DNA from 2 places in the Rhizobium sp. KNZ14-9A genome. Region 2 is predicted to be linked to the other one. Evidence: riboswitches for the same ligand, from Rfam matches in the RefSeq annotation. Region 2 holds a riboswitch; the other holds the start of a gene.

Region 1 (14,835 bases), 710 kb from region 2:
GCAACGCAACAGCATCACCGGCTCTTCGCCAGCGGTACAAAGCGAAACGCTGAGTCGCCCCGCGCCGTTTTCCTCCAACACCGCGCGCACCGAAACATGATCGACCGAGGCCACGCCCCGGCGCGCGAGCGAAATCTGCCGCCACGGCCCAACGGCATGGATCTCGGGACACCAGCCGGGCATATGCCCGAGCAGCGTGTTGCGGACATTCTTCAGCCCTTGAGGCGTAATCATCTGCGGTCGCCAGCGAGCACGCGGCCCGGGCTCCGACAGACGAGGGCCAAGCGCCCGGAAACAGAGCGCCAGTTCATCACCACCTGTCAACGTAACCGGCATTTCGTGCGCAGTGAACATGCTCTCGGAAAAGAGGATTTCCTGGCCGTTGAGAAAAACATGGCAGATTGTCGCCAGCCCCTCAAAACGCAGGATCGCCTCACCCGGCTCCGTATCGAAGAGGCGGGTCAGGTACCAGGCGTCCTTGGTGTTCAGCGGCTGTGGATTTTCCCGGTCGAACAGCCCTGCTCTTTCGAGCGCCGCTGCAACGGTGCCGGGAACAGGTGCAGGAATGAACTGCGCCGAAAGATGGATGTCGTGGGGTGTCGCGCAGGCGCCAGGCTCGGTCAGAACCAGATTCCACCCTTCGGAAAGCAAGCTTTCCTCAGCCCCGATGCTTGCCAACCGCCCCCGCATGGTCAGATCTCCGGCCTCAGACTCGCTCCGCGAGCGATGCCATCATCGAATCCCATGCATCGGCTGCCGGATCAAGTGCCGCTTTCAAAGGCTCGAACTTGCGGCGGGTGACGGCGCGGGCAAGCTGGAACTGAACCGACTTCGCCACTTCCGAGATCCGGCGCGCCTCTCCGGCCGCAACACCAAACTCGCCGGCTGAAAGCCAAGTCAGATGATCGGCCGCGAGTTCGAAATTCGCACCTACCTGCCGCAGCGTGTTGAAGGCATATTTGTGGAAGAAACCGAAGGACCGATCGGCTACTGCCTCAACCTGCAACGGAAAGACCTCGGCAAAGGCGCGGATCGGATTGGCGCTTGGGCGGCGATGGAAATGGAAGCCCAGGAGCCGCCGCGAAACCTCGCGCAGATGTGCTTCGCCGACAGGGCGTTCCGGGAACTTGGCGAATTCGGTATAGGGCAGGAACGGCGCATCCTCATCCGTCAGATGGGATTGGAACAAGCCGTCGAAATCCTCGCCCTCGATGCGGAAATAGCCGGCATTATGGAAGTAGTCGACACGCTTGCCGGCAAAGTCCAGCCGGTTGATCGCAACTGTGGTCTTGCCATGTTCCTGCCGGTAGGCGGTGCCGCGCGTATCCGGCATGTAGAAGGAATCCATCTCGATGAGGCAGAGCCGCCCGCGGGCGATCTGCACCTCGATATGCCGCTCGACGCGGTCGTAGATCGCAAGCTCGGTGGCGCGAATGCCGTAGAGCGCTTCGAGATCCTCCAGCGGCACCTTGAAGAAGGTGAACTGGTCGCCCTCGAAATCCTGGGTCAACGTGAAACCGAGCATTGCTTCCGGCACAACGCCGAAGGTCGAGAGAACCTCGATCCAGAGATCGATGTAGCAATTGGTCTCAGGCCACATGCGCTCACCGGAATGCAGCGCATGCGCCCTGTAGGTATCGGGATCGATACCCGCAAAGACCGATGTCATCGAGCCGCTCAGCCCCACAGGACTTTCCGCACACTTGCCGGCCATTCCTTGACGTCAAGGCCGTGATGATGGAAGAGCGCGAGCGCAATGCGCTCCAGCCCGAAGCCGACGCAGGCGGTGTGGGCCACGCTGCCGTCTTCAAGGTTCAGGCCCCACTTCACGCCGAACGAGTCCTGATGATAGTTGAAGCTCATGCAGGCCGTCGGGTTTGCAGAGGAGGTGATCGGGATCAAGAGCTCGAACTTCAGGTTCTGGTCGCGCTGGTTGTTGACCATCATCTTGCCGGCACGGCCGAAGAACGGGTCGTTGGCAACGTCGATTGTCACGTCGAGACCGACCTGCTTCATCATTTCGACACCGCGGTCCATCCAGCTCTGGCGGAAATCGGTCACATGCTGCTCGGTGCCCATGCAGACATATTCGCGCATGCGGAAAAGCTGCTGCCGGGCCGGATCCTTGGAAGGCTCATGACGGAAGCAATAGGATTGCAGATCGAAGAGACCGCCCTTGGCCGGCAGGTTGCCGCGCTTGGCGACCGTCGGATAAAGCGGATAGCAGGCTGCCGGCGTCAGCACGATGTCGGTCGCCTTCTGGTCCTTGGTCCAGTCCTCGCCGACTTCCATGCACTGCAGCAGGCTCATATGGTCGAGCTCGCTGCCGCAGAAGCTGTGCACCGTGCCGGCAAGCTGCGGAAAGCTCTTCATGTAGCCGCTCTTTTCGAAGAGCGCGCGGTTCATGCCGGGCGGAAAACGCATCGCCTCGGCGCCATCGGCGCCGCCGAACTTATCGATCAGCCGCTCGAAGGCAGCGATGACATCTTCGAACTGGCCGCTGCGGCCATAAAGACCGTCAACGCCGGTATCGATCAGCAGACCTGACTCGAAGAGCCGGTCCAGAAACGAAGTCTGCATATCCATGGCTTTACCCCAGTAGGCTAGTGTCCTGCTTATGGACAAGAAGCATGCTCGACGTATTGCCGAGGATGCGGTCGTTCGAGATCATGAGCTGTGCGGAATGGGCATCGCGCAGATGACGTCCGAGGCTGAAGGGCGTACCGTTCTTGTAGCCCATGATGCCGCAGATCAGCATGGTATGATTGACGATTTCCAGGATCGTTTCCGAAGAGGCGATCTTCACATTGTTCATCGCCACGGCAAAACCCATCGACGAGAGCTTGTCGCCGTCAGTTTTGGCATCCTCATAGGCCTTGAGGCCGGCAACGACGTTCGATTTCACCATCTGCAGGAGGTTGGAAACCTCCGCGAGGCGAAGCGCACCGGGCGGCGTGGCGTCGGGAGACTTGCGGGCAGCGGCACGCACGAAGGCCTGGGCACGGGAAACGGCATCGACTGCGATACCATACCAGACACCGCTCCAGAGCAGGTGCGAGGAGGCGAGCATCGACTGCGCAGCGATTTCAGCGAAGGGCTTCGGCAGGATCTGTGCGGCCGGCGCTTCACCCTTGAAGAGGAAGCCGTCGGAGCAGGTACCGCGCATGCCGAGCGTGTTCCAGATATGCGTCTTTTCGAGCGTGTACTGATCCCTAAGGAAGGCAGTCAGTACCTGATCGGAAGAAGCGGCCTGCGGATGGCTGCGCGAGGTGATAAGAATTGCATCGGCATGCGAGCCATAGGAAATGACGGTCGCATCCTTTTGCAGCCTGCAGATATCGCCGTCGATTTCGATGGCGCAGATGCTGTTGCGCAGATTGCCGCCGATCCCACCTTCGGTGGTGGCGGAAGCGATCAGGAGCTGTTCGGCGGCGATACGGCGCATGAAGGCGCTATGCCATTCGCTGTCGACGCCGTGTTCGACGAGGCTCGAAAGCTTGATCTGGTGCATGGCGAAGACCATCGCGCTTGCCGCGCAGGCCTGGCCAAGAATCGAGCACAATTCGGCGATCTGGGTGATGGAAGCGGCCTCGCCACCGAGATGGCGGGGAATCTGGATGCCGAGCAGGCGCTCGGTCTTCATCGCGTTGACGGCTTCCTGCGGGAACCGGCCTTCGAAATCGACGGCATCCGCATGTTTTGCCGCAATTTCTGCGACGCGGGCAGCCCTTGCGACCAGGCTGTCTTCCGTGATCTTGACCGGGAAGTTCATCAGGCGACCTTTCGACTATCCCGGATGAGATCGACCGTCTTGGCGATCGCCGAGATGCTTGCGAAGGACTTGCGGTTCAGGAGATTGTCAGGAAATTCAATATCGAATGCCTCTTCGATGCCAAGCATGAGCTGCACCGAGGCGAAGGACGTCAGACCCGCAGCGTAGAGATCCGCATCGTCGGCAACCTGATCAACAGGAACAGGAAGCTTACCGAACTTGGCTACGAGGTCGCGGATTGTCTTGTTCATCCCATTAACTCCAGATTTTCATGATCCTGAGCCGGCATTCATCGCCTTTTCATGGGAGTGCTTTTAGTGCGGAAAACAGAAAATTCCGCTAATGTAATTAGTTAAATATGACTATCATTCATACTTTGTATTTTACAAATAATGCCCGCTTGAGGCCTAATACTTCATTCCTATCAATAGTTTGATGTGGCCCGAGACGACCGGCAGTAAATGGCCCCGGCTGTATCGAGTGCAGAAATGGTACGCCGGGAGCACGCTTTTGCGTTAACCGGCAGGAGGATAGGAATGCTCGCCGCCGCGATAGTCCGACACCGAGTAGCAGCCCTCCCCGGTCGCCTTCACAGCGCTCTCGCCGATGACAGCCTTGCCGTAACCACCGGGAATATCGAGAATATAGGTGGGCTGGCAGAGACCGGAGATGCGGCCGCGAAGCGAGGCAACGATCTTCTGCCCCTCTTCTATCGACAGCCTGAAATGGCTGGTGCCGGGCGCAAGGTCCGGATGATGCAGATAATAAGGTTTCACGCGCGTCTCGACGAAGGCCCGCATAAGTTCTGCCAGCACGTCGGGATCGTCATTGACGCCCTTCAGGAGCACCGACTGGCTGACCATGACGATGCCGGCATCCACCAGCCGGGCGCAGGCGGCGCGTGCTTCAGTCGTCAGCTCACGCGGATGGTTGGCGTGAAGCGCGACATAGACAGTCTTGCCACTCGCTTTCAGCGCCGCAATCAGCTCCGCATCAATCTTCTGCGGATCGACGACGGGCACGCGCGTGTGGAAGCGCACGATCTTCACATGCTCGATCTCAGCAAGCTCGCTTAGAATGTCGCCGAGACGCCTTGGTGAAAGCACCAGCGGATCGCCGCCGGTCAGGATCACTTCCCAGATCTCGCCATGCCCGCGGATATAGTCGACGGCTGCAGCCAGCGCCGCCGGATCGAGCATGCCGAGCCCCTGCGGCCCCACCATCTCGCGCCGGAAGCAGAAGCGGCAATAGACCGGGCAGACATGCACGGCCTTCAACAGCACGCGGTCCGGATAGCGATGCACGATGCCCTCGACCGGGCTGTGCGCATGGTCCCCGATGGGGTCGGCCCGTTCCTCGGGCGTGGTAACGAGTTCCGCCACATCGGGCACGAACTGCCGGGCAATCGGATCGGCCGGATCGGCATAATCGATCAACCTTGCCATGGCAGGTGTCAGCGCGATGGCATAGCGCGCGGCGACCTCATCGAGCGCCAGTCGCTCCGCGTCCTCGACCAGCCCCGCCCTGACGAGATCGTCGACGCTCTTGATCGGACGCATGACATTCATCGGCCGTACTCCGCGACCGGCGCCCAGAGCACCTGATCGATCCGCGACGCACCTGTCGCCAGCATCACCAACCGGTCGAAGCCGAGCGCGATGCCGCTCGCTTCCGGCATGATTGCCAGCGCCGCCAGAAAATCCTCGTCGAGCGGATAGGTCTCGCCATAGACCCGCATCTTCTCCGCCATCTCGATCTCGAAACGGCGCCGCTGCTCGGAGGCATTTGTCAGTTCGCCAAAGCCGTTGGCAAGCTCGACCCCGCAGGCATAGAGCTCGAAGCGCTCCGCTACGCGCGGATCGCGCGCCGAAGGCCGCGCAAGAGCCGCTTCCGAAACAGGATATTCGTCGAGAATGGTGACACGGCCAAAGCCGAGATAAGGCTCGACCTTCTCCACCAACACCCGGCTGAAGAGATCAGCCCAATGATCGTCATCGGCAACGCGCATGCCGACCCGCCGCATTTCAGCGGCAAGATGGTCGCGTTCGGTCGAGCCGTCAGCAGATACAGAAGCCAGAAGATCGATGCCGGCATGGCGACCGAACGCTTCTGGAACGCTGATGCGCTCCGGCCCGGCGAAGGGATCGCACTCAGTGCCGCGATAGGTAAGCGTTGCGGTCTTCACCGTTTCGGCAGCGAGCGCCAGCATGCGCACGCAATCCATCATCAGGCTCTCATAGCTCTCGCCCGCCCGATACCATTCGAGCATTGTGAACTCAGGATGATGCAGCGGCCCGCGCTCGCGGTTGCGATAGACATGCGCAAAGCAGGCGATGCGTTCTTCACCGGCGGCCAAAAGCTTCTTGCAGGCAAATTCCGGCGACGTGTGCAGGTAGAAGGGCGCAGCCTGTCCGTCCGTCGTCAGCGCTTGCGTCGCAAAGGCATGCAGATGCGCCTCGTTGCCCGGAGACACCTGCAGCGTCGCAGTATCGACCTCGATGAAATCCTCACGGGCGAAATAACCTCGCAGCGCTGACTGGATCGCGTTACGCCCGATAAGGAACGGGCGGCGATCGGCATGCACTGATGGTGTCCACCAGGGAGACGCTGTGGCGCTCGTGAGGTTCATTCAACGCTTTCCTTGCCGGATTCGGCCGGGATGGGGTGGCTATTTACACGATTTTAGGTTAGTGCCGCCCCGAAGAAAAAACATTTTGCGTCTTCAGGGCCATTCTGACTGTCCTCTACGACGCCGAAAGCCGACTTACAAGGAAGTCTTATGGTCAAGGTCATCGCCTCTTCGGTCCGCAAGGGCAACGTTCTCGATGTCGACGGCAAGCTCTACGTCGTTCTCACGGCTCAGAATTTCCACCCGGGCAAGGGCACGCCGGTTACCCAGGTCGACATGCGCCGCATCGTTGACGGCGTGAAGGTTTCCGAGCGTTGGCGCACCACCGAGCAGGTCGAGCGCGCCTTCGTCGAAGATGTGAACTTCCAGTACCTTTATGAAGACGGCGAAGGCTTCCACTTCATGAACCCGGCCACCTATGATCAGGTCGTCGTCGACGTTGACACCATGGGCGACCAGAAGGCCTTCCTCCAGGAAGGCATGACCTGCATCCTGTCGATCCACGAAGGTATTCCGCTGGCGCTCGAACTTCCGCGCCACGTCACCCTCGAGATCGTTGAGACCGAACCGGTCGTGAAGGGCCAGACGGCATCCTCCTCGTACAAGCCGGCGATCCTGTCGAATGGCATCCGCACTTTGGTTCCGCCGCATATCGATGCCGGCACCCGCGTCGTCATTGCAACGGAAGACAATTCCTACGTCGAGCGCGCCAAGAACTGATTGCATCAGTTTCCAGACATTCGGACGGCCTGAAGCAACCGCTTCGGGCCGTTTTCATTTGATCGGAAATACTCATTCGCTTCCGGCAGCGCCAATAGACAACGACCGGCAAAAACGCCGGCCTCCTGCTCAGAGATGCGGGTTACGCGGCCGGTATTTCTTCACCAGCTTCTGATTGATTTCTGCAGCACCCGGCATGTTGGCGCTGAGGTAAACAGGCGCATCGCCCGATTTCGAAAGCTCGGAGGCGACATCCGCAAAGATGGCATTGATGACGGTGACGCCCACAGCCGTCGAGACCGGCCCGACCCGAAGGCCCGTGCCATCGAGATCAAGAACGGCGTCACCCGGCGGCAGCCCGTTATCCAGCACCACGTCGGCCACATCGGCAAGCCGCCGGCGCCCATTGGCGATCGCCGTCGAATAGGCGATCGAGGTGATGGCGATCACCTTGGCGCCGATCTCGCGCGCGTAGTCGGCCGCCTCGATCGGCGCGGCATTCACGCCTGAATTGGAGGCGATGATGATCACATCACCCGGCTGCATGCCGTAACGCTCCAGCATTGGCCGCACCAGCCCTTGGGTGCGCTCATAGACCGAGCTGATGACCGCACCCTCATGCAGCATGGCCGAGCCGACGAGAACGGGCACGGTAAAGGCAAGTCCGCCGGCACGGTAATGCACCTCTTCCGCCAGCATATGCGAATGGCCGGTTCCGAAGACATAGACACGCTTGTCGCCACGGGCAGCCTCAAGGATCGCAGCGGCGGCCTGCGCCATTGGTTCGGCCAGTGCCCGCTTCAACTCTTCCAGCCGGCCGATCAGATTGGAGAAATACGCGTCCGTGATGTCACTCATCCGCCGCTCTCCTTCAAGCCGCTTCGCCGTTTAGCCAGGTCGCCGTCACTTCGATTGCATCGGTGAAATGCACGAGATCGGCGCGCGCGCCTGGCGAAAGGTGGCCGCGATCGGCAAGCCGAAGGAAACGCGCCGGATAGAGCGTCGCCATCCTGAGTGCCTCGGCAAGCGTCAGTTCCAGATAGGTGACGCCGTAGCGGATCGTTGAAGCCATGTCGACATCCGAACCCGCTAGCGTGCCGTCCGAAAGGACCAGTTTCGAACAGAAGCCGCCCCTTTCGCGCCGCACGGTGCGGCCGTTCAGCGTGAACGTATCCATCTGCGAGCCGACCAGCGACATGGCGTCGGTCACAAAGAAAAGCTTGCCCTCGCCGCGCTTGGCACGCAGCGCCGTGCGCAGCGCCTTCGGATCAACGTGGTGGCCATCGGCGATGATGCCGCACCAGACGGCCGGATGGTCGATCGCGGCACCCACGAGCCCCGGCGCGCGGTGCGCCAGCTGGCTCATGGCGTTAAAGAGATGCGTCACACCGCGAGCCCCGGCATCGAAGCGGGCCTCCGCCGCCTCACTGGTGCTGTCGGAATGACCGATACTGACGATGACACCCGATTCGCTCAGTTCACGCACCTGCGAAACTGTCACCTGCTCCGCCGCCATGGTGACGAGCAGCGTGCCGATCGCCTCGCGCGCGGCGATAAAGCCCTTGACGTCCTTGTCCTCGACCGGACGCATCAGCTCGGCGAGATGCGCACCCTTGCGCGCCGGCGCCAGATGCGGACCTTCCAGATGCAGGCCGGCAACACCACGGTTGGTCTTCACCGCGACTTTCGCCGCCTCGATCGCGGCAGCCGTCGCTTCGGCCGTATCGGTGATCAGCGTCGGCAGCAGCGCCGTCGTTCCATACGGCCGATGCCCATCGGCGATCATGTACATCGAACCCGGCGACGGCTCGTCGTTCAGCATGCGGCCGCCACCGCCATTGACCTGCGCATCGATGAAGCCGGCAGACAGCACGCCTCCATCAAGTGTCACGACCTCGCCCTTGGGCAGATCATTCAGGCCGACGATCGCCTCGACGCGTCCGTCCTTGACGATCAGCGCCCGTTCGTCATGGAAACGTTCGCCATCGAAGATACGCGCGCCGGTGAAGATCTTGCGGGTCATCAGACGGTCTCCGTCACCTTGAGAAGGTTGGCCGGCTTGTCCGGATCAAAGCCCTTCCGGCGGGTGACGGACTCGATCAGGCGATAGTAGACGAGTAGCGAAACCAGGGGATCGACGAGACCGTTGCCGGTCGTCGGAACCTGCAGATTGACGCCGGCGAGCGGCTTCGTCGAAAAGGGCACGGTGGTAGCGCCAAGCTTCTGCAGACGCTCCAGCGCCTTTACATTGTTGTCGTAGGCGGCATCTTCAGGCACGAAACCGATGATCGGGAAGCCAGGTTGTACGAGGCGCATCGGGCCGTGCATCAGTTCCGCAAGAGAGAAGGCCTCAGCGTGAAGACCAGCTGTCTCCTTGGCCTTCAGGGCCGCCTCGAGAGCGATGGCGAAAGCCGTGCCGCGGCCGCCGGTATAAAGTGAGGCGGCATTGAACAGCACATCCTCGGCTGCCTTGGTTTCGATGCCGGACGTCGCGGAAAGAGCGGCCGGAAGCTTCTCGAGCGCCGCCTGCAGATCGGCCTTGCCGCTGATCGCAGCCGTCACGCCAGCGAGGGCGGCAACAGATGCGATGAAGGATTTGGTCGCCGCAACACTCTTTTCAGCACCGGCATTGAGGCCAAGAACGAGATCGGCCTGCTTGGCGAGCGGGCTGTCAGTGACGTTGACGACGGCAATCGTCGTCGCCCCGCCCTTCTTGGCCGCTTCCTGCAGCGCCACGATGTCAGGGCTCGCGCCAGACTGTGAAACGGTGAAATGGATGCCGCCCTTCAGATGCAGGGAGGCACCATAAACTGAAGCAATAGACGGCCCGATCGAGGCGACCGGCACGCCACAGGTAATCTCGAACAGATATTTGAAGAAGGTCGCCGCATGGTCGGAGGAGCCGCGCGCCGCTGTCGTGACGACGCTCGGACGGGCGGACGAGAACAGCCGGGCGATTTCTGCGAAGACCGGCTTTTCCTTATCGAGCAGGGTAGCGACCACTTCGGGCGACTGGCCCGCCTCCTGCAGCATCAACGACTGGTTCTCACTCATAGGTCATCTCCAATTCTCAGTTCGGCGACGAAATCATAGGCGTCGCCACGATAATGCGAGCGGGTGTATTCAACGACGCGCTGGTCTTCCAGGCGTGAAACGCGTTCGATCAGAAGCGCCGGCGCACCGGCCTTGACATCGAGGATAGCCGCCGATGAAGGATCAAGCGTGACGGCGGTCAGCCGCTGCATGGCGCGTACCGGCTTGTGGCCGCTCTGGGCGAGCGCATCATAGAGCGAGCCTTCTCCGCCGGCATCCTCGCCGAGAAACTTGACCGGCACGACCGCGCGTTCGATGGCGAGAGGCAGCCCGTCAGCCAGACGAAGGCGGTCGAGCCGCAGCACGGGCTCATCGACACCGAGGCCGAGCAGGAAGGATTCTTCGGGAGACGGATTGTTGATGGTACGCGACAGGATCTTCGCCGCCGGCGAGCGCCCGCGCGAGCGCATGTCCGCCGAGAAGGAGGAAAGCCGCCAGAGCGACTGCTCCATGCGCTCCACCTTACTGGAAACGAAGGTGCCGCTGCCGTGGCGAGATTCCAGCGCACCCGATGTCATAAGATCGCGATAGGCTGTCCGAACCGTCACGCGGCCAAGCTTCAGGGCTTCCGCCAGATCGCGTTCGCCGGGCAGCGCTGTTCCGGGCTTCAGCAGGCCTTCCTGGATGAGGCCCGTGAGCGCCTGCGCCAGCCGCTTGTAAAGCGGCCCCGTTGCCGCCTCATCGCGCAGCCCACGGCCATTCAGTTCCGCTATCAGACTGGTTCTATCCATGGACGCATAATAGAACCTATTTAGAACCAATCGGCAAGGCGGATTCGCTTCATCAAAAAGAAAAACCCTCGCGGGACACCGCGAGGGTTTTCATTGATCCTGACGGATGGTTGATCTCAGTTCTTCGTGAAGATGTAATCCGTTTCCTGCCGCAGCACCTCCCCTGGACGCAGAACCGCGTTCGGAAAGCCTGCATGATTGATGGCGTCGGGCCAGATCTGCGTTTCCAGGCAGAAGCCTGCGAATGGCGCATACTTGCGGCCACCGAGACCCGGCACCGGCACGCCGAGCTTGAAGCCGGCATAGAACTGTACGCCAGGCTCGGTCGTGCGCACTTCCAGAGAGACGCCGGAATGAAGGCTGCGGGCAAGTACGACGGAGCGCTTGGCCGTGCGCTCGCTCGAGAAGCAGAAATTATGGTCGTAGAGCGCCTGCTCTTGGTCGACGAAACGCTTCATCGGCGCCATCGCGCGGAAATCGAACGCGGTGCCTTCGACAGAGCGGATCTCGCCGGTCGGTATCTGCTTCTCATTGGTCGGCAGATAGTGGTCGGCAGCGATCATGATGTCATGCGCCAGCGCATCCTCCCGGCCATCGAGATTGAAATAGGAGTGCTGGCAGACATTGGCGATCGTCGGTTGATCCGTCGTCGTCTCGTAGTTGACGGAAAGCTCGCCATTGCCATGTACGCGATAGGTCGCCTGGATCGTGCAGTTGCCGGGATAACCGGCGCGGCCATCGGGATCGACGATCTTCAGCACGACACGGTCGGTCTCGTGCTCGACGATCGTCCAAACGAGCGTACCGATATTGTTGCTGCCGCCGTGAAGATGAGTGACACCCTTCTCGTTCAGTTCGAGCTGGTAGTCCTTGCCGTCGAGCGTGAACTTGCCGTCGCCGACGCGGTTGGCACAGCGTCCCGGTGTCGCGCCGAAGAAAGGCGAATGCGCGAGGTAGCTGCCTAAATCCTCGAAGCCGAGCACCAGCGGGGCATTATGGCCCTCGAGGCTGATATCCTGGATTACTGCGCCCCAGCTCAATACCTTGACCGTCAGTCCGCCGCCGCGGATGACGACGCGATGGACGGTCTCCCCGTCCTTCGTCTGTCCGAAAACTTCCCGTTCCAACTTGTCCGTCATGATCGACGCTTACTCCATCCCTAGAATTCAGGAACCGGAACCTGCCCCCATTCGCCGCAAACCGCAACCGGGCAGGGCCGGAAAACAAAATGCCGTCGCAGAAATGCGACGGCATCATTTCTAAACCGGACCGGTGACGCTCAGATGTCCGAGCCGATCTCTTCGATATCGTAGGGCGTCGTCTGGTAGATCTCATTGATCCAGTTGCCGAAAAGCAGATGCGCATGGCTGCGCCAGCGGTTCTGCGGCGCGAGCGCCGGATCGTTATGCGGGAAGTAGTTGTGCGGCATCTTGATCGGTACGCCAGCATTCACGTCGCGGAAATATTCGTCCGAAAGAGACGTGGAATCATATTCGACGTGATTGAAGATATAAAGCCGCCGACCCTTCGGCTCGTGGACGAGACACACGCCCATCTCGCTCGATTCCATCAGGATCTCGAGGCCGTCGACCTTCTCGATGTCGGCCCGGCGCACCTCGGTCCAGCGCGACACCGGAACCTCGAAATTATCAGAGAAACCGTTGAGATAAACGGAAGAGGGCTTGAGATTACGGTGGCGGTAAACGCCGAAGGCCTTTTCCTTCAGTTCATATTTCGGCACACCGTGGAAATGATAAATCCCCGCCATCGCACCCCAGCAGACATTCATGGTCGAATGGACGTTTGTCTGCGTCCAGTCGAAAATCTGCTGCATTTCCTTCCAATAGGTAACGTCCTCGTAAGGCAGCGTCTCGATCGGCGCGCCCGTGATGATGAAGCCGTCAAATTTACGGTGCTTCACTTCCTCCCAGGTCTGGTAGAAGGCGAGCAGATGTTCTTCAGAAGTGTTCTTGGCCTTGTGGTTGCCGACACGGATCAGCGAGAGTTCTACCTGCAGCGGCGAAGCGCCCACCAGGCGCGCCATCTGCACCTCGGTCTTGATCTTGTTCGGCATGAGGTTGAGCAGCCCGATGTGCAAGGGGCGGATATCCTGGCGGATCGCCACCGTTTCGGTCATCACCCGCACGCCCTCGTTCACGAGGGTTTCGAATGCGGGCAGCGTATCGGGGATCTTGATGGGCATTGCGGTCAACTCGATCAAAATAAAAAACCGGCGGCGAAAGAATCGCTACCGGTCCGCACGCGGCCCTTTAGCGATTTATTTAACGTGGCTGCAAGCCGGCCGGCCAAATCACCACGAGGCATCCTAATTAGCGCCAGTCGCGCTGCGAATCAACTGTCAATAGAGACAGCTGCACAAGCCATCACGCTTTCTTTATGGGTGGTGGAATCTGTTGATGGACCAGTAACGCCCCCATGTTATTAATGGTGTGATGGGCGATTTTGGAAAAAATAATGAAAAATGACGTCAAAGGGGGGAAGGGCATCCAGAGTCAGGACCGGGTGGGGTATGATCTCAGCCTGACATATCGGCTTGGAGTGATGTTCTCCGCATTCTGGAATTCGCAGGTTCGCGGCAAGGTCGTGGGACTTGCGATCCTGCTTGTCGTCATCATCCTGATGACCGCCTATGGACAGGTGATCCTCAACGAATGGAACGCCCCTTTCTACGATTCCCTCGAGCGTCGTGATCTCGGCGAGTTCTTCCGCCAACTCGAAGTCTTCGCGATGATCGCCGGTGCGCTGTTGCTGCTCAACGTGCTGCAGGCATGGCTGAACCAGATGACCGCCCTCTACATGCGCGAAGGCCTCTCACGCGATCTCGTCGATCAGTGGCTGGAGCGCAAGCGCGCCCTCAAGCTCTCCACCATCGGCATCCTCGGCGTTAACCCGGACCAGCGCCTTCACGAAGATTCCCGCAATCTTGCCGAAAGCACCACCAACCTCGCTCTCGGCCTCCTGCAATCGACCATTCTGCTCGTCAGTTTCATCGGCGTCTTGTGGGAACTTTCGAGCGGCTTCATCTTCCATATCAGCGGCCACAGCTTCACCATCCCCGGCTATATGGTCTGGGCGGCGATCTTCTACGCCGCATCGGCCTCACTATTGAGCCAGGTCGTTGGCCGCAAGCTCGTCAAGCTCAATGCCGACCGATTCTCGAAGGAAGCCGAACTGCGCTTTGCGCTGATGCATGCCAACGAGAACATGCCGGCGATAACAGTGGCGCGTGGCGAAGAGAACGAGCGCAAACGCATCAACGGCGATATCAGCAACGTCCTTACCGTCATCAAGCGGCTCGCCATGGCCAATACCAACCTGACCTGGGTCTCGGCGGGTTATGGCTGGCTGGTTATCGTTATCCCGATTATTGTTGCAGCCCCCGCCTATTTCTCCGGCGGCCTCACATTCGGCCAGCTGATGATGTCGGTTGGCGCCTTCAACCAGGTCAATACGGCACTGCGCTGGTATGTTGCCAACTTCGGCCCGATTGCCGAATGGCGCGCCACGCTGATGCGCGTCACCGATTTCCGCCAGGCGCTTCAGGAGATGGATGATGGCTTCGATTTGAAGGACGCAATCGTCTACGAGGAAACCGCGCCCGACAGGCTGACGCTGAAGGATATCGTCATCGTTGCCAAGCTTGGCGAGGATATCGACGATTGCGGCGGCTTCCAGATGCGCGAAACGGATGTGACGATCAGGGCCGGCGAAAAGGTCATGATCAACGGCGATCACAGCGTGAACCGCCGCCTGCTCTTCCAGGCCATGGCCGGCCTCTGGCCCTGCGGCAAAGGCACAATAGGCCTGCCGCCGATTGACGACATCCTGTTCATCCCCCAGGTTGCCTATGTGCCGGGTGGAACGCTGCG
Region 2 (14,835 bases):
GTGCCGCTATTACCGACAAGACCGCCGGCATCCTCATCGAGCCGGTGCAGGGCGAGGGCGGTGTCCGCCCGGCAACGTCCGAATTCATGAAAGCGCTCCGCCAGCTGTGCGATGAGCATGGCCTGCTGCTGATCCTCGACGAGGTGCAGACCGGCGTGGGCCGTACCGGCAAGCTCTTCGCTCATGAATGGTCGGGTATAACGCCCGACATCATGGCGGTTGCCAAGGGCATCGGCGGCGGTTTTCCGCTCGGCGCCTGCCTTGCGACGGAAGAGGCCGCTTCCGGCATGAAGGCGGGCACGCATGGTTCCACCTATGGCGGCAACCCGCTGGCCATGGCTGTCGGTAACGCGGTGCTCGATGTCATCCTGGCCGAGGGCTTCCTGCAGCATGTGCGTGATGTCACTCTCGTCTTCCGCCAGGGCCTTGCATCGCTCAAGGATCGCTATCCCGACGTGATCGAAGATATCAGGGGCGAAGGGCTGTTGCTCGGCGTCAAGGCTGCCATTCCCTCGGCAGAGCTGCTGAAGGAAATCCGCGCAGCCCATCTTCTGGCGATCCCGGCAGGCGATAATGTCATCCGCCTGCTGCCGCCGCTGGTCGTAACCGCCGAGGAGGCGCGCGAGGGTCTTTCCCGTCTCGAACGCGCTGCCGAAAACATCCGTGCCGCCAAGGTCAAGAAGACCGCTTGATAGGACAATGCCCCGCCCGCCGGCGGGCGTAGCAGGTAACGAACAATGGCTTCCCCCAAACACTTCCTCGATCTTTCCGCCGTCACCGGATCCGACCTCAGAACCATCATGGACGATGCCAAGCTGCGAAAGCAGGCTTTCAAGGCCGGCACGGCCGACAAGCCGCTCGCCGGCAAGATGCTCGCCATGATCTTCGAGAAGCCGTCCACGCGAACCCGCGTCTCCTTCGATGTCGGCATGCGCCAGCTCGGCGGCGAGACCTTGTTCTTATCGGGCACTGAAATGCAGCTCGGCCGCGCCGAAACGATCGGCGACACCGCCAAGGTTCTGTCGCGCTATGTCGACGCGATCATGATCCGCACGACCGACCACAACCGTATGCTGGAGCTCGCTGAGCATGCGACCGTGCCGGTCATCAACGCGCTGACGGATGATACCCATCCCTGCCAAATCATGGCCGATATCATGACCTTTGAAGAGCATCGCGGCCCAATCAAGGGCAAGACGATCGCCTGGACGGGTGACGGCAACAACGTGCTGCATTCCCTGGTGGAGGGGGCTGCCCGTTTCGGCTACCGCATGAACATGGCAGTACCCCTTGGTTCCGAGCCGAAGGATCACTATCTGAACTGGGCCCGCAATGAGGGCGCCGAAATCATGCTTTACCATGATGCTGACCGTGCGGTCGCCGGCGTCGATTGCGTGGTGACCGATACCTGGGTCTCCATGAATCAGGAACATCGGGCTCGCGGTCACAATGTCTTCCAGCCTTATCAGGTCAATGCGCATTTGATGGCGCAGGCCGGCAAAGACGCATTGTTCATGCACTGCCTCCCCGCTCACCGCGGTGAGGAGGTGACGGACGAAGTGATCGATGGCCCGCAATCCGTGGTCTTCGATGAAGCGGAAAACCGTCTTCATGCGCAGAAGTCGATTCTTGCTTGGTGCCTGGGCGCGATCTGAACCATAATCGGATGTCGCGAGTTCCAAACTCGCGGCTGCGCAAGCAGCCGGTGCGCTGGCCGGCTGCTCTGACAAAACAGGAGTGAAAGCCATGGCAGAAGCTGCCGCCGCCCTCGGCGAGTTCGATTTCGCCGGCGATGATCATGTCGTCCCCTTCCAGGTGGAAGGGCTGGATGTGCGCGGTCGCGCTGTCCAGCTCGGCCCAATGCTGGATTCAATCCTCGAACGCCACCATTATCCCACGCCCGTCGCCCGCCTTCTGGCGGAGGTGGTGGTGCTCACGGTGCTGCTCGGCACCTCGCTGAAGTTCGAGGGCAAATTCACTGTCCAGACCAAGAGCGACGGTCCCGTCGATCTCTTGGTTGCCGATTTCTCCACGCCGGAAAATGTCCGGGCCTACGCTCGCTTCGACCAGGCCTTGCTCGATAAGGCGATCGCGGCTGGCGAAACGGAGCCGGAACAGCTTCTCGGCAAGGGCGTTCTCGCCTTCACCATTGATCAGGGCAAGTTCAGCCAGCCCTATCAGGGTATCGTGGCACTTGACGGTACCTCGCTGGAAGACATTGCAGGTGTCTATTTCCGCCAGTCGGAGCAGATCCCGACGCGCGTGCGCCTTGCCGCAGCCGAGCTCTTCGACCGCGACGAGAACGGTAAGCCGCGTCACCGCTGGCGGGCAGGGGGCCTCGTCGCCCAATTCCTGCCGGAAGCGCCGGAGCGTATGCGCCGGCCCGATCTTCATGGCGGTGATGGCGACACGGCTGCGCGCGCCCATGTTGAGGATGATGCCTGGACGGAAGCCCGTTCGCTCGTTGAAACCGTGGATGCCGATGAACTGACCGATCCGCTCGTTGGCACCGAACGCCTGCTCTTTCGCCTCTTTCACGAACGCGGCGTGCGCGTCTACGATCCGCGCGCCGTCTTCGATCGTTGCAGCTGTTCACGGGAAAAGATCGGCGGCGTGCTGAAGGGCTTCAGCGCCGAGGAAATCGAGGCGAGCCAGGAAAATGGCGAGATCTCGGTCACCTGCGAATTCTGCTCCACGACCTACCGCTTCCCGGTGCAGGAAGTTGCGGCGGCGGAGTGAGTGCGCGGAGAATGGGGCAGGCTCTAGTTCAATACCCTGAGCAGGCCGGGTGAATCCAAAGAGAAGGCGGGTATGTCGACATCGAACGTCTCGCCTTCGTCCGTCTCCATCTGGTAGTGGCCGAACATCAGGCCGGACGGCGTATCCAGCGGGCAGCCCGACGAATATTCATAGGTGTCACCTGGCTGCAGCCGCGGCTGCTCGCCGACGACGCCGGGGCCGCTGACCTCGTCGATCTGCCCGTTCTGGTCGGTAATGTTCCAGTAGCGGTTGACGAGACGTACGGCGATGCCGGAATTGTTGCTGATGACCACACGGTAACCCCAGACATAGCGATCGTCATCCGGATCGGATTGCTCCTCCAGATAAAACGGCTCGACAACGACTTCGATATCTCGTGTGAGGGCGCGATACATGCCTTACACCTTAGTCAGGATATGTTACCCGTATCTTATAAGAGGCCTCTGCCGTCAAGAAACGGTACAGTGATCGCGGCCTCACCACCCCCGGTTGGACCGCCTTTCGTTCATTAAGCCTAACTCTCAGTGTTAATTTCAAGGCAAATGCGACGGCCGCAGCGTCTGCCGACGGCCGTGCCTTGATGGTCAGGCCGAAACCTTCGCCAGAGCGCGGGCGAAATCTTCTATCAGATCGTCCGTATCCTCGATGCCGGCCGACAGGCGCACAGTACCAGGCGAGATGCCGAGTTCGGCGCGAGCTTCGTCCGTCAGGTTCTTGTGCGTGGTCGTGGCCGGATGCGTGATCAGGCTCTTTGAGTCGCCGAGATTGTTGGAAATCTTGACGATCTCAAGCGCGTTCTGCAGCGCGAAGGCAGCTTCCTTGCCACCTTTGAGCTCGAAGCAGACGAGCGTCGACCCACCGGACATCTGTTTGGCGATGATATCGGCCTGCGGATGGTCTTTGCGGCCGGGATAGATGACCTTGGCGACCTTGCCCTGATCGGCCAGGAAATCCGCGATCTTCGTTGCATTCTGCGTCTGCTGCTTGACGCGCAGCGGCAGCGTCTCGATGCCCTTCAGGAGCGTCCAAGCGTTGAAGGGCGACATGGCCGGACCGGTATGGCGGAAGTAGTCGTGCAGGTTCTCGTCGATCCATTCCTTGTCGGAGAGAACGACGCCACCGAGGCAGCGGCCCTGGCCGTCGATATGCTTGGTCGCGGAATAGACGACGATATGGGCGCCGAGTTCCAGCGGCTTCTGGAAGAGCGGCGTCGCAAAGACGTTGTCGACGACGACCTTCGCGCCGATCTGGTTGGCGAGCTTGGCGACACCGGCGATGTCGATCACTTCCAGCGTCGGGTTGGTCGGGCTTTCCAGGAAGAACACCTTGGTCTTCGGGGTAACAGCCTTTTCCCAGTTTCCGAGGTCGCGACCGTCGATCAGCGTGCAGTCGATGCCGTATTTCGGCGCCAGCGTCTCGACGACCCAGCGGCAGGAGCCGAAGAGGGCACGGGCGGCAACGATATGATCGCCGGCCTTCAGCTGGCAGAGAATGGCGGCGGTGACTGCAGCCATGCCGGAAGCGGTGGCGCGGGCGTCTTCGGCGCCTTCCAGCATGCACATGCGCTTTTCGAACATGTCATTGGTGGGGCTGCCGTAGCGCGCATAGATGAAACCTTCGGTCTCGCCCTTGAAGCGCGCTTCCGCCGCTTCCGACGTATCGTAGACGAAACCCTGCGTGAGATAGATTGCCTCGGATGTCTCGCCATATTGCGAGCGGAGCGTTCCGCCGTGGACGAGTTGGGTTGCCGGGCGCCAGGTCTTGCTCATGCCATCACCACTTTCAAACAACAAAAAAACCGGCCGCAAATGCAGACCGGTTTTCAACCCGGTCTTTTTAGCCACTTATTTAACGTGGCTGCAAGCCGACCGGCCAAATCACCACGGGATAAATTTGCAATACTGCCGTTCTAAGCTTGCGTCAATTCCCCGACTTTGGTTTTGTCGGCTGCAAATTATGGATGGAGCATGATGGCTCGCGAAACTGGAATTTTGGCCGACCGCGCAATTGCAGCGCTGTTTGAGACGGGGCGTCTTCAAAGCGAGCGCGAGCTGGACCGCGACCAGATCCAGCCCGCCAGCTTGGATCTGCGGCTGGGCGCCAAGGCTTTTCGGGTGCGCGCCAGCTTCATGCCCGGCCCGTCCCATCTCGTCTCAGACAAGCTCGACCGACTGAGCCTGCATGTCATAGACCTCAGCGAAGGCGCGGTGCTGGAGACGGGCTGCGTCTACATCGTGCCGCTCATGGAGCGCCTCGATCTGCCGGCCGACATGTCGGCCTCGGCCAATCCGAAGAGCTCGACCGGCCGCCTCGATATCTTCACGCGCGTCATCACCGATTACGCGCAGGAATTCGACAAGATCCCATCAGGCTATTCCGGCCCGCTCTATCTCGAAATCAGCCCGCGCACCTTCCCCATCGTCGTGCGCCGCGGCTCGCGCCTGTCACAGATCCGCTTCCGCGTCGGCCATTCGGTTCTGGGCGAGCCGGAGCTTTTGAAGTTGCACGCAACGGAAACGCTCGTCGCTGCCAAGCAGCCGAACGTATCCGGCGGCGGCATTGCGCTGTCGATCGATCTGACGGGCGACGAGGAAGGCTTGATCGGCTATCGCGGCAAACACCACACGGCCGTCGTCGACGTCGACAAGAAGGCCCAGCACGATATCTACGATTTCTGGGAACCACTCTACAGCCGCGGCCGCACCGAGTTGATCCTCGATCCGGATGAGTTCTACATCCTCGTCTCGCGTGAGGCCGTGCACGTTCCCCCGCATTATGCGGCGGAAATGACCCCCTTCGATCCGCTCGTCGGTGAGTTCCGCGTCCACTATGCCGGCTTCTTCGATCCAGGCTTCGGCCATGCGCCGGCCGGCGGGCGCGGCAGCCGTGCGGTACTGGAAGTGCGCAGCCACGAAGTGCCCTTCATCTTGGAAGACGGCCAGATCGTCGGCCGCCTGATCTACGAGCACATGCAGGAACAGCCGTCGAGCCTCTACGGTTCAGGCCTCGGCTCCAACTATCAGGCCCAGGGCCTCAAACTGTCTAAGCATTTTCGGATTTGATGCCCGATGGCGCCGTCACTTGACAGCGGCGGCTATCTGTTGGAAGTCTCAAGCCATCAGGCGGGTGTAGCTCAATGGTAGAGCAGCAGCTTCCCAAGCTGAATACGAGGGTTCGATTCCCTTCACCCGCTCCAGCTATTCCTCTCAATCTCTTCCGAAAATGTTGATCGGCCGGTACTGGCGGTGAGCGATCGCCAGCGTGCGATCCGGGCGGATGATATAGGTCTCTTCGACCTGCCTGCCGTACTGGTCGATGAAATTGTGCGGGAAGGTCGAGCCAATAGGTGATTTGGTGAGTTTCGTGCGCGGCTGGCCGTTATAGGTGATGCTGCCGGGAATGGGCTCGATGCCGGGACCGGTATATTCGACAGTCGTGCAGCCAGCGAGCGCCAGCGCGCCGATGAGGCCAAGTGCGATCAGTTTCATATTGGAAGCCTTTCATTCCGCAGCACGGTGCTATTGTACCGCAAATCCCGGAAAGCTCACGATACAAACGGTACGCGTGTCTTCAATCCTTCGAGAAGAGCTTTGGTAAAGGTCGCCATCGGTCTGACTTCGCTCCTCTGAAACCGCTCGACCGACCATATTGCCGCTCTCGGTGCGATCTGCTAGAGCGGCAATGTCGAAAAAGGCAGGATCGGATGAGGTAAGCCCGGTCCCTTCCATCATCGGAAGCTCTGCTCCGTGTTTCACACGAGAACCCGCGACGTGGCCCGCATGCGAATGCGGGGTCCCGGCGGCATGCGGAGCGTTAAAAGACGCACTCCTCCGGGATTTTATTCTCAAAGGAGACATTCATGCGTTTGAACCATCTTGATTTCTACGTGCCCGATATTGCCGCTACGGCGGATTTCTTCCTGCGTTATTTCAGTCTGGAATTGCGGGAGATGAACGAACGGATCGGCCGGGCGATCCTTCATGACGACCAGGGAACGGAGATCGTCTTGAGCCGCCCGCTGCCGAAATTCGGCGGTGCCGATCAGGTGGAGCTGCAGCGGCAGACCTATCATATCGGCTTCATCCTCACCGAAAGATTGGATGTCGATCGGCTTCATGGCCGTCTGGTGACAGATGATGCCGCTGTCTCAGCACCACCGACCGCCATTCGCGGCAGCTGGCTCTTCTACTGCACCGCGCCCGGCAATCTTCTTGTCGAAGTCGGCTGGCGTCCACCAGCCTGAAGGACCTGAAACGAAAATGGGCGGCCGAAGCCGCCCATCCTCATTCAATCATGTCTTTTGCTCAGAATTCCGTCCAATCGGCTTCCTGGCTGCTAGCGGGGGCTGCGCTGTTCGCACCGAAAGCGCTGGCGAGCTTCTGGCCGAGGGCGCGGGCCGGCGAAGCCTTCGGGCGTGCGGTGCTTTCGGCAACGCGGACCGGGGCTCTGGCAGCCGGCCGGGCGGCAGCACGCGGCGCGGCCGGTGCCGTCGAGATTGGTGCGCTTGCAACGAAGCCGCCGGTGCCTGTCAGGCGGAACTGGCCAAGCAGGTTGTTGAGCGCCGTCGCTTCCGTGGCAAGGCTATGGCTTGCCGCGGTGGATTCCTCGACCATGGCGGCATTCTGCTGCGTGCCCTGATCCATGGTATTGACGGCTGTATTGATCTCCTGCAGGCCGGTCGACTGCTCGCGGGCAGCTTCAGCGATCGCATGGACGTGCTGGTTGATTTCCTGCACCTCGTAGACGATCGCATCGAGCGCCTTGCCCGTTTCGCCGACCAGCGAGACGCCGGTCTGCACATGTGTGCCTGACGTGGTGATCAGCGCCTTGATTTCCTTGGCAGCGTTTGCAGAGCGCTGGGCGAGTTCACGCACTTCCTGTGCGACGACCGCAAAACCCTTGCCGGCTTCACCGGCACGCGCTGCTTCGACACCGGCGTTCAGCGCCAGCAAGTTCGTCTGGAAGGCGATATCGTCGATGACGCCGATGATATTACCGATCTCGACGGAGGACTGCTCGATCTGATGCATGGCAGCAACCGCCTTGCGGACGACGTCGCCGGATTTCTCGGCGCCAAGGCGGGTGCGGGCGACGAGCTGGCTTGCCTCTTCGGCACGCTTTGCCGCGTCCTTCACCGTTATGGTGATCTCTTCGAGGGCTGCTGCCGTTTCTTCGACGGAAGCGGCCTGCTGTTCGGTACGCTTCGAAAGCTCGTCGGCAGAAGACCGGATCTCGTTGGCGCCGGCACTGATGGCACGGGCGTTGGAGCCGACTGCGTGCAGGGTTTCGTTGAGCTTCTCGACCGAATTGTTGAAGTCCTGGCGCAGCGCGTCGAGATGAGCGACGAAAGGCGTTTCGATATGTGAGAGGAGGTCGCCCGCCGAGAGCCGGCGCAGGCCGTCTCCGAGAGCATTGACCGCACGCTCGAGATCGGCGGCCTCCGCGGCCTTCTGCGTTTCGCGTTCACGGCGCTCGTTGTCGCTGAGGCTGCGGTCGGCTTCGGCGCGCGCCTCGATCTGGGCACGCTCGATCGCGTTGTCGCGGAAGATCGAGACGGCCTTTGCCATCTGGCCGACCTCGTCGCCGCGGTCGAGACCGCTGATCTCGCTTGCGGTATCGCCTTCGGCAAGCCGCGTCATGCGCAGGCGCAGCTGCATCATGGGGCCGGCGATGCCGATCTGCGCCACGGCCACGCTGATGCCGACGGCGGCGAGAACCGCGATGCCGATCAAAATGAAACAGAAGACGATCCGCCCATGGACGGCAGCCGAAAGAGCGTCGCCGCCGTCGTTGAGCATCGCCATCATCGCATCGTTGTTGGCGATCATCTTCGGCGTCAGCGCGTTGAGCTTGGCATTGATCAGGGCGACATTCGCCAGGGCGCCGGCGCTGTCTTTGGCCTTGCTCTGCTCGATGATCTTGTTCGCCAGCGTTTCGATTTCATCGATGCTGGCCTGGATTTCATCGATCGCCGCCTTTCGGCTGGGCACAAGCGCCAGCGCCTGCTTCATGCGGTCGCGTGCCTGCGGCAGCTTGCTCGGTGTAGCGAGCGCCGTTTGGAATGCCGGCGTATCGGGCTTCATCTCGGCAAGCAGGCTCACCTGCAGCACCGAGGCGACGACCGATGCGCTGGCGCGCGCACTCTGCATGGAAGCCAGCGCCTCATGATCGATGAAGGCGCTGTAAGTCGCGTCCGCTTGGCGGAACTCGGACATGACATAGACCAATCCGGCCATGGTGATCAGCCCCAGGAGCGCCACGACCGATATGACTTTTGTGCGGATTTTCAGATGTTTCAGCATGGAAATGTCACCCGATTGACCGGGTGTGTTGCGAACCCGGTGCTTTTGAAATCATTTGTTGCAGAACAATTCTTCGGTATTGCGGTGTGGGAGATACCTTGAGAGGTTCGACATGCGCATCATGCGGTCGGCCGGTGAGGTCGGTGTCGTCGGTAACAAATAAGATCGGATATTGCTTAATTCCGCGCTAACGGGCTCGCAGGATTGCCCGTAAATTTTGAGGGCATGGTTGTCATTTGCGCTTGGGTGTTCAAAAAATGCAATTTATGCGGAATTTCTTGTGTGGCTGGCGCAGAGCCGTGTCTTCCGAAGCCTTGCTTTGAAGGCCTGCACGTATCGCAATTCTGTCCGATCGCCGTCTGCCGCCCGCCAGGCTATATTCCCCGATGGGCGTGATTCTGTTACATCTCGGCCTGTGGCCAAGCGCCGCTCTTATTCCCGAGGCAGGTTATCATGGTGCAATTTAGACCGGCGTTTCTGGCTCTCAGAGGGATTTTCGTCCTTTGCCTATTTTCGGTTGTACTGCTTTCGGCTTTTTCCGCTTTTGCGCAGCAGTCGGGCCTGTCCGTGCCGCTGCTTTTCGATTCTCGCGAGCGCCTGGCGAAGCCCGATCTCTCCTCGCTCGTGCGCCTGCGTTTCCTGACCTCGGTGGACTTCCCGCCCTTCAATTTCACCGACCAGAACGGCAAGCTCTCCGGCTTCAACGTCGATCTCGCCCGCGAGATCTGCACCGAGCTGGAGATCGCCGACAAGTGCCAGATCCAGGCGCTGCCCTTTGCCGACCTGCAGAAAGCGCTCGCCGGCCTACAGGGCGACGCCGTCATTGCCGGCCTTGCCGTCACGCCCGAGCTGCGCCGCGAGTTCCTCTTCTCCCGCCCTTATCTGATGCTGCCGGCCCGCTTCGTCCGCAACGTGGGCGCCTCCGTGGCCGGAACGACGGCTACCGGCCTCGCCGGCCATTCCGTCGGCGTCGTCAAGGGTACCGTGCATGAGGCGATGCTTGCTGCCTTCTTCCCCGCCATCAAAGCTCAGCCCTTCGACAATAAGGAAGCGCTGCTGACGGCCTTGAAGGAACGCAAGATCGATGCTGCCTTTGCCGATGCGCTGCAGCTTTCCTTCTGGGTCGCTTCGTCAGCTTCGGGCAAATGCTGCGCCCTGTTCGACGGTCCCTATATGTCCGAGCATTTCCTGGGCGAGGGAATGACGATCATGCTGCGCCAGAACGACAGCGTGCTGATGGCGGCGATCGACCATGCGCTGGCAACGCTCTCGCGCAATGGCCGCCTGCAGGAAATCTATCTGCGTTATTTCCCTTACGGGCTGTACTAGAGCAATTCCAGCAAACGTGTGCAGCGGTTTTGCGTGCGGAATTGCGTAAAAAAAGCAGAAAGGTTTACCCCTTGCGGAAGCGGGCGATCGCGCTGCGTTCGATGGCGGCGCAGGTCAGCTTGTCGAGGCCGAGGCGGTCGCGCAGCAGGCTGAGCAGCCGCAGTTCTTCGGCCTTGACGGAAAGGTCGGCCGAGGCGACTTCGACCGCCAAGGCGTAGGCCGTGTCATAGAGACGGGCAGGCAGCGTATCGCGAACGGTCTCCAGCACGACGTCAAGCCCTTCGGGGCCTGCCAGCAGCGAGGCGCAGTCGCGGGCGATGGAAATCAGATTGTCGTCGTCGAAATCGCGGAAAACCGGCAGGAAGCCGATGAGCTGACCGATCCTCTCCATTTCCCGGTCATTCATGGTGCTGTCGACGGCGGATGCCATCACCATCACATAGATCAGCGCGTCATGGGCGGAAAGCGGCTTGTTCATGTCTGATTCCCTCTTCGATGAGCGGAGATTAGGAATTGGCGGTCTTTATTACAAGGGAGCGGCCGTTTCGGGCCGGGGTGTAGCCGCCGGCCTGCGGCGCGGATCCTCGCCGTGAATGCCTTGCTTTGCCTGTTTTGCTTTTTCGCCGGCAGCGGCAAGCCGTGAACCCGGCTGCGCCTCCACCCAGCCGTTTTCAACCAGCCATGTGCCGATATCCTGCTGCCCCAGCCGGCAGGCCGCACTCGCCATGTCCTCCCACGCATCGGAAGGCAGGTCGCAATCGATCGTGCGGTTGCGCAGGTAAAGCCGCAGCGCCGTCTTCGCCATCATGCCGCATGGCCACTGTTTGCCATCCGAGCCGCAGCTCTTGTCGGCGGGCGTCTCGATGACATTGGCAATCTGCAGCCTGCGTTTGCCGAAGGAGAGGATGCCGGCGCTCTCCACCGTCGGCCGCAGCAGTTCCACGCTGTCCTTTCCAGCAGGCGCAGTTGATGGCGTCTCTGTCGGCGCAGGAGCGCTTTGCGCCATTGCATCCGCTGGCGCATTTTCGGAAGAGGCCTCTGCTGTGTTTCCGGATGGAGCCGCCGCCGGCTCGGTTGGCGCAGGCTCCGTTGCCCGAGCGATCAATTCAGCATCTTCGTCTGTGATCGATACAGGCGGTTTTGCCACATCGGCGGTCGCATCGGGCAGCACTGCGGCTACGCTTCCGGCATCGGCGTTGGATGACAGGCCCTCGCTTCCATTGAGCCGCGCTTGCCCGGCCAAGAGCAGGCCAACCACAGTCGCCATCCCCGCGATACCTGTGATGAAGGCTGCAGGGCGCATGATTATTTTCCTATTGGCTGGCCCAGATGATGCGGGCAATCCATTCGACGTCGGAAAGCTCGATCGTCCGGTTAGGATGTTCGGGATTGAGCGACAAAAGTTCGATGGAGCGCGGGCTCTGGCGCAGAAGCACCTTGGCCATGACCTCGCCCTCGCGTGTCTTGACGACGACGCGGTCGTTGCGGCGCACCTGCGCACCGGGCTCCACGATCAGCACATCGCCGTCGCGATAGAGCGGCATCATGCTTTCGCCCTGTACCTCGAGCGCATAGACGCCAGCCTTCTGCGAGGGGCCAGCCGGAAATTCCACCACATCCCAGCCTTGGCCCGCAGGAAAACCGCCATCGTCGAAAAAGCCGCCAGCGCCCGCCTGTGCAAAGCCGAGCAGGGGAATGGAGCTTCCCTGTGAGGCAAAAATACTGTCCGGCAGGCTGGCGGCGGCGGCACCCGCCGGCCGCATGAAGCCAAGGAACTGCTCCATGCTCGCCCCCGTCGCCTCCAGCACCTTGGCGATGGATTCCGTCGAAGGCCAGCGCAGACGCCCGTCTGCCGAGAGCCGCTTGGATTTGTTGAAGGAGGTCGGATCGAGCCCCGCCCGCCGCGCAAGACCGGACGGCGTCAGGTCATGCCCTTCGGCAAGCCTGTCGATCGCCCCCCAGATCTGGTCATGTGACAGCATATGCGTCCGGTTCCGCGGTCCATCCGGCCGCTTTCTATCGCCGGCAGATTAACCGAGGCACTTCCCCGAGTAAAGTGAAAATGAGGAATAAAATCCTGTCTCTTTAGAGCGCCGTGCGTCCATTCGGACGCACAAAGGACGCTCTAACTGTTTAAATCTGCGCATCAGGCTTTCCGAAAATCGATTCCGATTTTCGGGTGGATGCTGTAGGGCGCAAGCTCAGGCGACCATGGCCATATTGATCTTGCCGAGCTGGATGACTGCCTGCGTGCGGCTGTCGACGTTGAGCTTCAGGAGGATTGCCGAGACATGCGCCTTGATCGTCGCTTCGGAAACGCCGAGCTCGTAGGCGATCTGCTTGTTTAGGAGTCCTTCGCCGAGCATGGTCAGCACCCGGCTCTGCTGCGGTGTCAGCGTGTGCAGGCGATGGATGAGGTCGGCGACATCGGGGTCCTGTTCCTGTCCATCGCGATAGCTCTCCGGCGTGGCAATGTCGCCCGCGAGCACTGTCAGGATGCCGCGGCGGATATCCTCGATGCCTGAGGATTTCGAAATGAAACCGGAAGCGCCGAGCTCCAGCGCCCGGCGGATCGTCGTGGTGTCATCGGTTGCCGAGATGATGACGATCGGCAGGCTGACGAATTCGGAGCGCAGCGCCATCAGGCCGGAAAAACCGCTGACTCCAGGCATGGCAAGATCGAGCAGCATCAGGTCCGCATCCGGGTGCTCGCCCGCAGCCGTTCTTGCCGCAGAGAAATCCCCGGCTTCGACGATCGCCTGCCGTCCTTCCATACCGGTCACCGCCTGCCGCAACGCGTCGCGGAAAAGCGGGTGGTCGTCAGCGATGATGATGGTCTGTTCCTGCATCGAAAACTCCCTCCCAAGAGCTCGATCCCATCAGTCCTGTCCGGCTCCCCCGCACGAACATGACTCTCCATTTATATGAATATAACCAGATCAACTCCGCTGCGGAAGGGGATTGGCCTTGTCTTCCGCCTGGAATTCCCGAACTATACCCATGAAACTGCGCATCATCCGCTCCATGATGCCGATCGAGCGGTCGACTTCCGCATCCGTCGGCAAGGCGGGCCGGGCGGCTGTATTCTTCTCCAGCGCGCTCACCCGATCGGCAAGCCGGTCGAGTTCGTCCTCATAGGCGGCGCGTTCATCGGCCGCCATGCGGCAGACCAGCGCCCCGTCATTTTCGGTGCAGAGCGACATCGCTCCCGTCTGCCGGTCGAGGCGCACGAAATGGTCGCCGCTGCGCTCGAGCTGGAAGCGGGCTGCGTCTGGCTCCGCCGCCAATGCCGCAAGCGGCAGAAGACCGGCGGCAAGCATGATTGCAAATGCCTTCATCGTCTCATCCTCCGCAAAGCCTGGTGCCTGTCCGTTTTTGCGCCCGCAGGCGTGGACATCGCCGTCTCTTTGGGGCAAAGCCCTCATCAGGAAGGCCAGCCCCCTTCTCAAAAAGGCCACCAACGGGATCATCATGACCGCGACACCGACCCTTTACAAGATCGTGCCGGAGGCGCTCTGGCAGGAAGCCAGACAAACCGGCGTTTTTCATGGCGCCGGCATCGATATCAAGGATGGCTTCATCCATTTCTCGACGGCAGATCAGGTCAAGCAGACCGCAGCGCTGCATTTTGCCGGCCAGACCGGCCTTGTCCTCGTCGCCATCGATGGCCGCAATTTCGGTGACAGGCTGGTCTTCGAACCCTCGCGGGGCGGTGCGCTCTTCCCGCATCTTTATGCCGATCTGCCGCTTTCGGCCGTCCTCTGGGAAGCGCCTTTATCGCTTGACGATGCCGGCCTCCACATCTTTCCGGAGCTTGCCCCGTGATCGATCCTTTCAAGCGCATCGCCCGCCGGGGCCTCTTCCTCTTCGATCCGGAAACCGCGCACGGCATGTCGATCGCGGCGCTGAAATCGGGCGTCGTGCCCGCCTGCCGCATCGCGCCGGATCCGCGACTGCGCCAGACCGTTGCTGGTCTCGACTTTGCCAATCCGCTCGGTATGGCGGCAGGCTATGACAAGAACGCGGAAGTGCCGGAGGCACTGCTGAAGCTCGGTTTCGGCTTCACTGAGATCGGCACCGTTACACCGAAGCCGCAATTGGGCAATCCGCGCCCGCGCATCTTCCGCCTGGTGGAGGATGAAGGCGTCATCAACCGCCTTGGCTTCAACAATGAAGGCCATGAAGCGGCCTTCCGCCGTCTTACGCAGATCGGTCGTGCGGGCATCGTCGGCGTCAATATCGGCGCTAACAAGGATAGCGAGGACCGGATCGCCGACTATGTCGCCGGCATCCGCCGCTTCTATTCGGTCGCCCGCTATTTCACCGCCAATATTTCCTCGCCCAACACGCCGGGCCTGCGCGATCTGCAGGCGCGCGAAAGCCTCGCTGCTCTCCTGTCGGCCGTGCTGACGGCACGCGACGAGGAGGCCGAAAAGGCCGGCCG

Evidence for each region. A riboswitch is a leader RNA that binds a small molecule or an ion and turns the genes downstream of it on or off. The one in region 2 is predicted to bind S-adenosylmethionine.
Region 1: it holds a riboswitch for S-adenosylmethionine, as region 2 does, so the genes downstream of both, metA (homoserine O-acetyltransferase MetA) here and ACR9ZQ_RS23225 (O-succinylhomoserine sulfhydrylase) in region 2, are expected to answer to the same signal.

Annotation. Positions count from the first base shown of each region.
Region 1 covers NZ_JBPGXB010000002.1:4,009,254-4,024,088, reverse strand. Annotated here, with positions in the region: gene ACR9ZQ_RS26710 (glycoside hydrolase family 2 protein) at 1-690, opposite strand, end outside; gene ACR9ZQ_RS26705 (DUF1839 family protein) at 707-1,687, opposite strand; gene ACR9ZQ_RS26700 (amino acid--[acyl-carrier-protein] ligase) at 1,678-2,586, opposite strand; gene ACR9ZQ_RS26695 (acyl-CoA dehydrogenase family protein) at 2,591-3,772, opposite strand; gene ACR9ZQ_RS26690 (acyl carrier protein) at 3,772-4,023, opposite strand; gene ACR9ZQ_RS26685 (lysine-2,3-aminomutase-like protein) at 4,288-5,340, opposite strand; gene epmA (EF-P lysine aminoacylase EpmA) at 5,337-6,401, opposite strand; gene efp (elongation factor P) at 6,552-7,121, shown strand; gene ACR9ZQ_RS26670 (SIS domain-containing protein) at 7,251-7,979, opposite strand; gene nagA (N-acetylglucosamine-6-phosphate deacetylase) at 7,993-9,144, opposite strand; gene ACR9ZQ_RS26660 (SIS domain-containing protein) at 9,144-10,175, opposite strand; gene ACR9ZQ_RS26655 (GntR family transcriptional regulator) at 10,172-10,945, opposite strand; gene ACR9ZQ_RS26650 (aldose epimerase family protein) at 11,062-12,084, opposite strand; gene metA (homoserine O-acetyltransferase MetA) at 12,225-13,148, opposite strand; SAM riboswitch at 13,196-13,273, opposite strand; gene ACR9ZQ_RS26640 (ABC transporter ATP-binding protein/permease) at 13,421-14,835, shown strand, end outside.
Region 2 covers NZ_JBPGXB010000002.1:3,300,454-3,315,288, reverse strand. Annotated here, with positions in the region: gene ACR9ZQ_RS23245 (acetylornithine transaminase) at 1-692, shown strand, start outside; gene argF (ornithine carbamoyltransferase) at 738-1,655, shown strand; gene ACR9ZQ_RS23235 (Hsp33 family molecular chaperone) at 1,747-2,739, shown strand; gene apaG (Co2+/Mg2+ efflux protein ApaG) at 2,763-3,155, opposite strand; gene ACR9ZQ_RS23225 (O-succinylhomoserine sulfhydrylase) at 3,345-4,529, opposite strand; SAM riboswitch at 4,576-4,654, opposite strand; gene ACR9ZQ_RS23220 (2'-deoxycytidine 5'-triphosphate deaminase) at 4,728-5,822, shown strand; tRNA gene ACR9ZQ_RS23215 (tRNA-Gly) at 5,883-5,956, shown strand; gene ACR9ZQ_RS23210 (hypothetical protein) at 5,967-6,248, opposite strand; gene ACR9ZQ_RS23205 (VOC family protein) at 6,620-7,003, shown strand; gene ACR9ZQ_RS23200 (methyl-accepting chemotaxis protein) at 7,065-9,062, opposite strand; gene ACR9ZQ_RS23195 (transporter substrate-binding domain-containing protein) at 9,516-10,391, shown strand; gene ACR9ZQ_RS23190 (tellurite resistance TerB family protein) at 10,456-10,869, opposite strand; gene ACR9ZQ_RS23185 (thermonuclease family protein) at 10,918-11,694, opposite strand; gene ACR9ZQ_RS23180 (S24 family peptidase) at 11,705-12,373, opposite strand; gene ACR9ZQ_RS23175 (response regulator) at 12,593-13,240, opposite strand; gene ACR9ZQ_RS23170 (hypothetical protein) at 13,331-13,729, opposite strand; gene ACR9ZQ_RS23165 (DUF952 domain-containing protein) at 13,863-14,216, shown strand; gene ACR9ZQ_RS23160 (quinone-dependent dihydroorotate dehydrogenase) at 14,213-14,835, shown strand, end outside.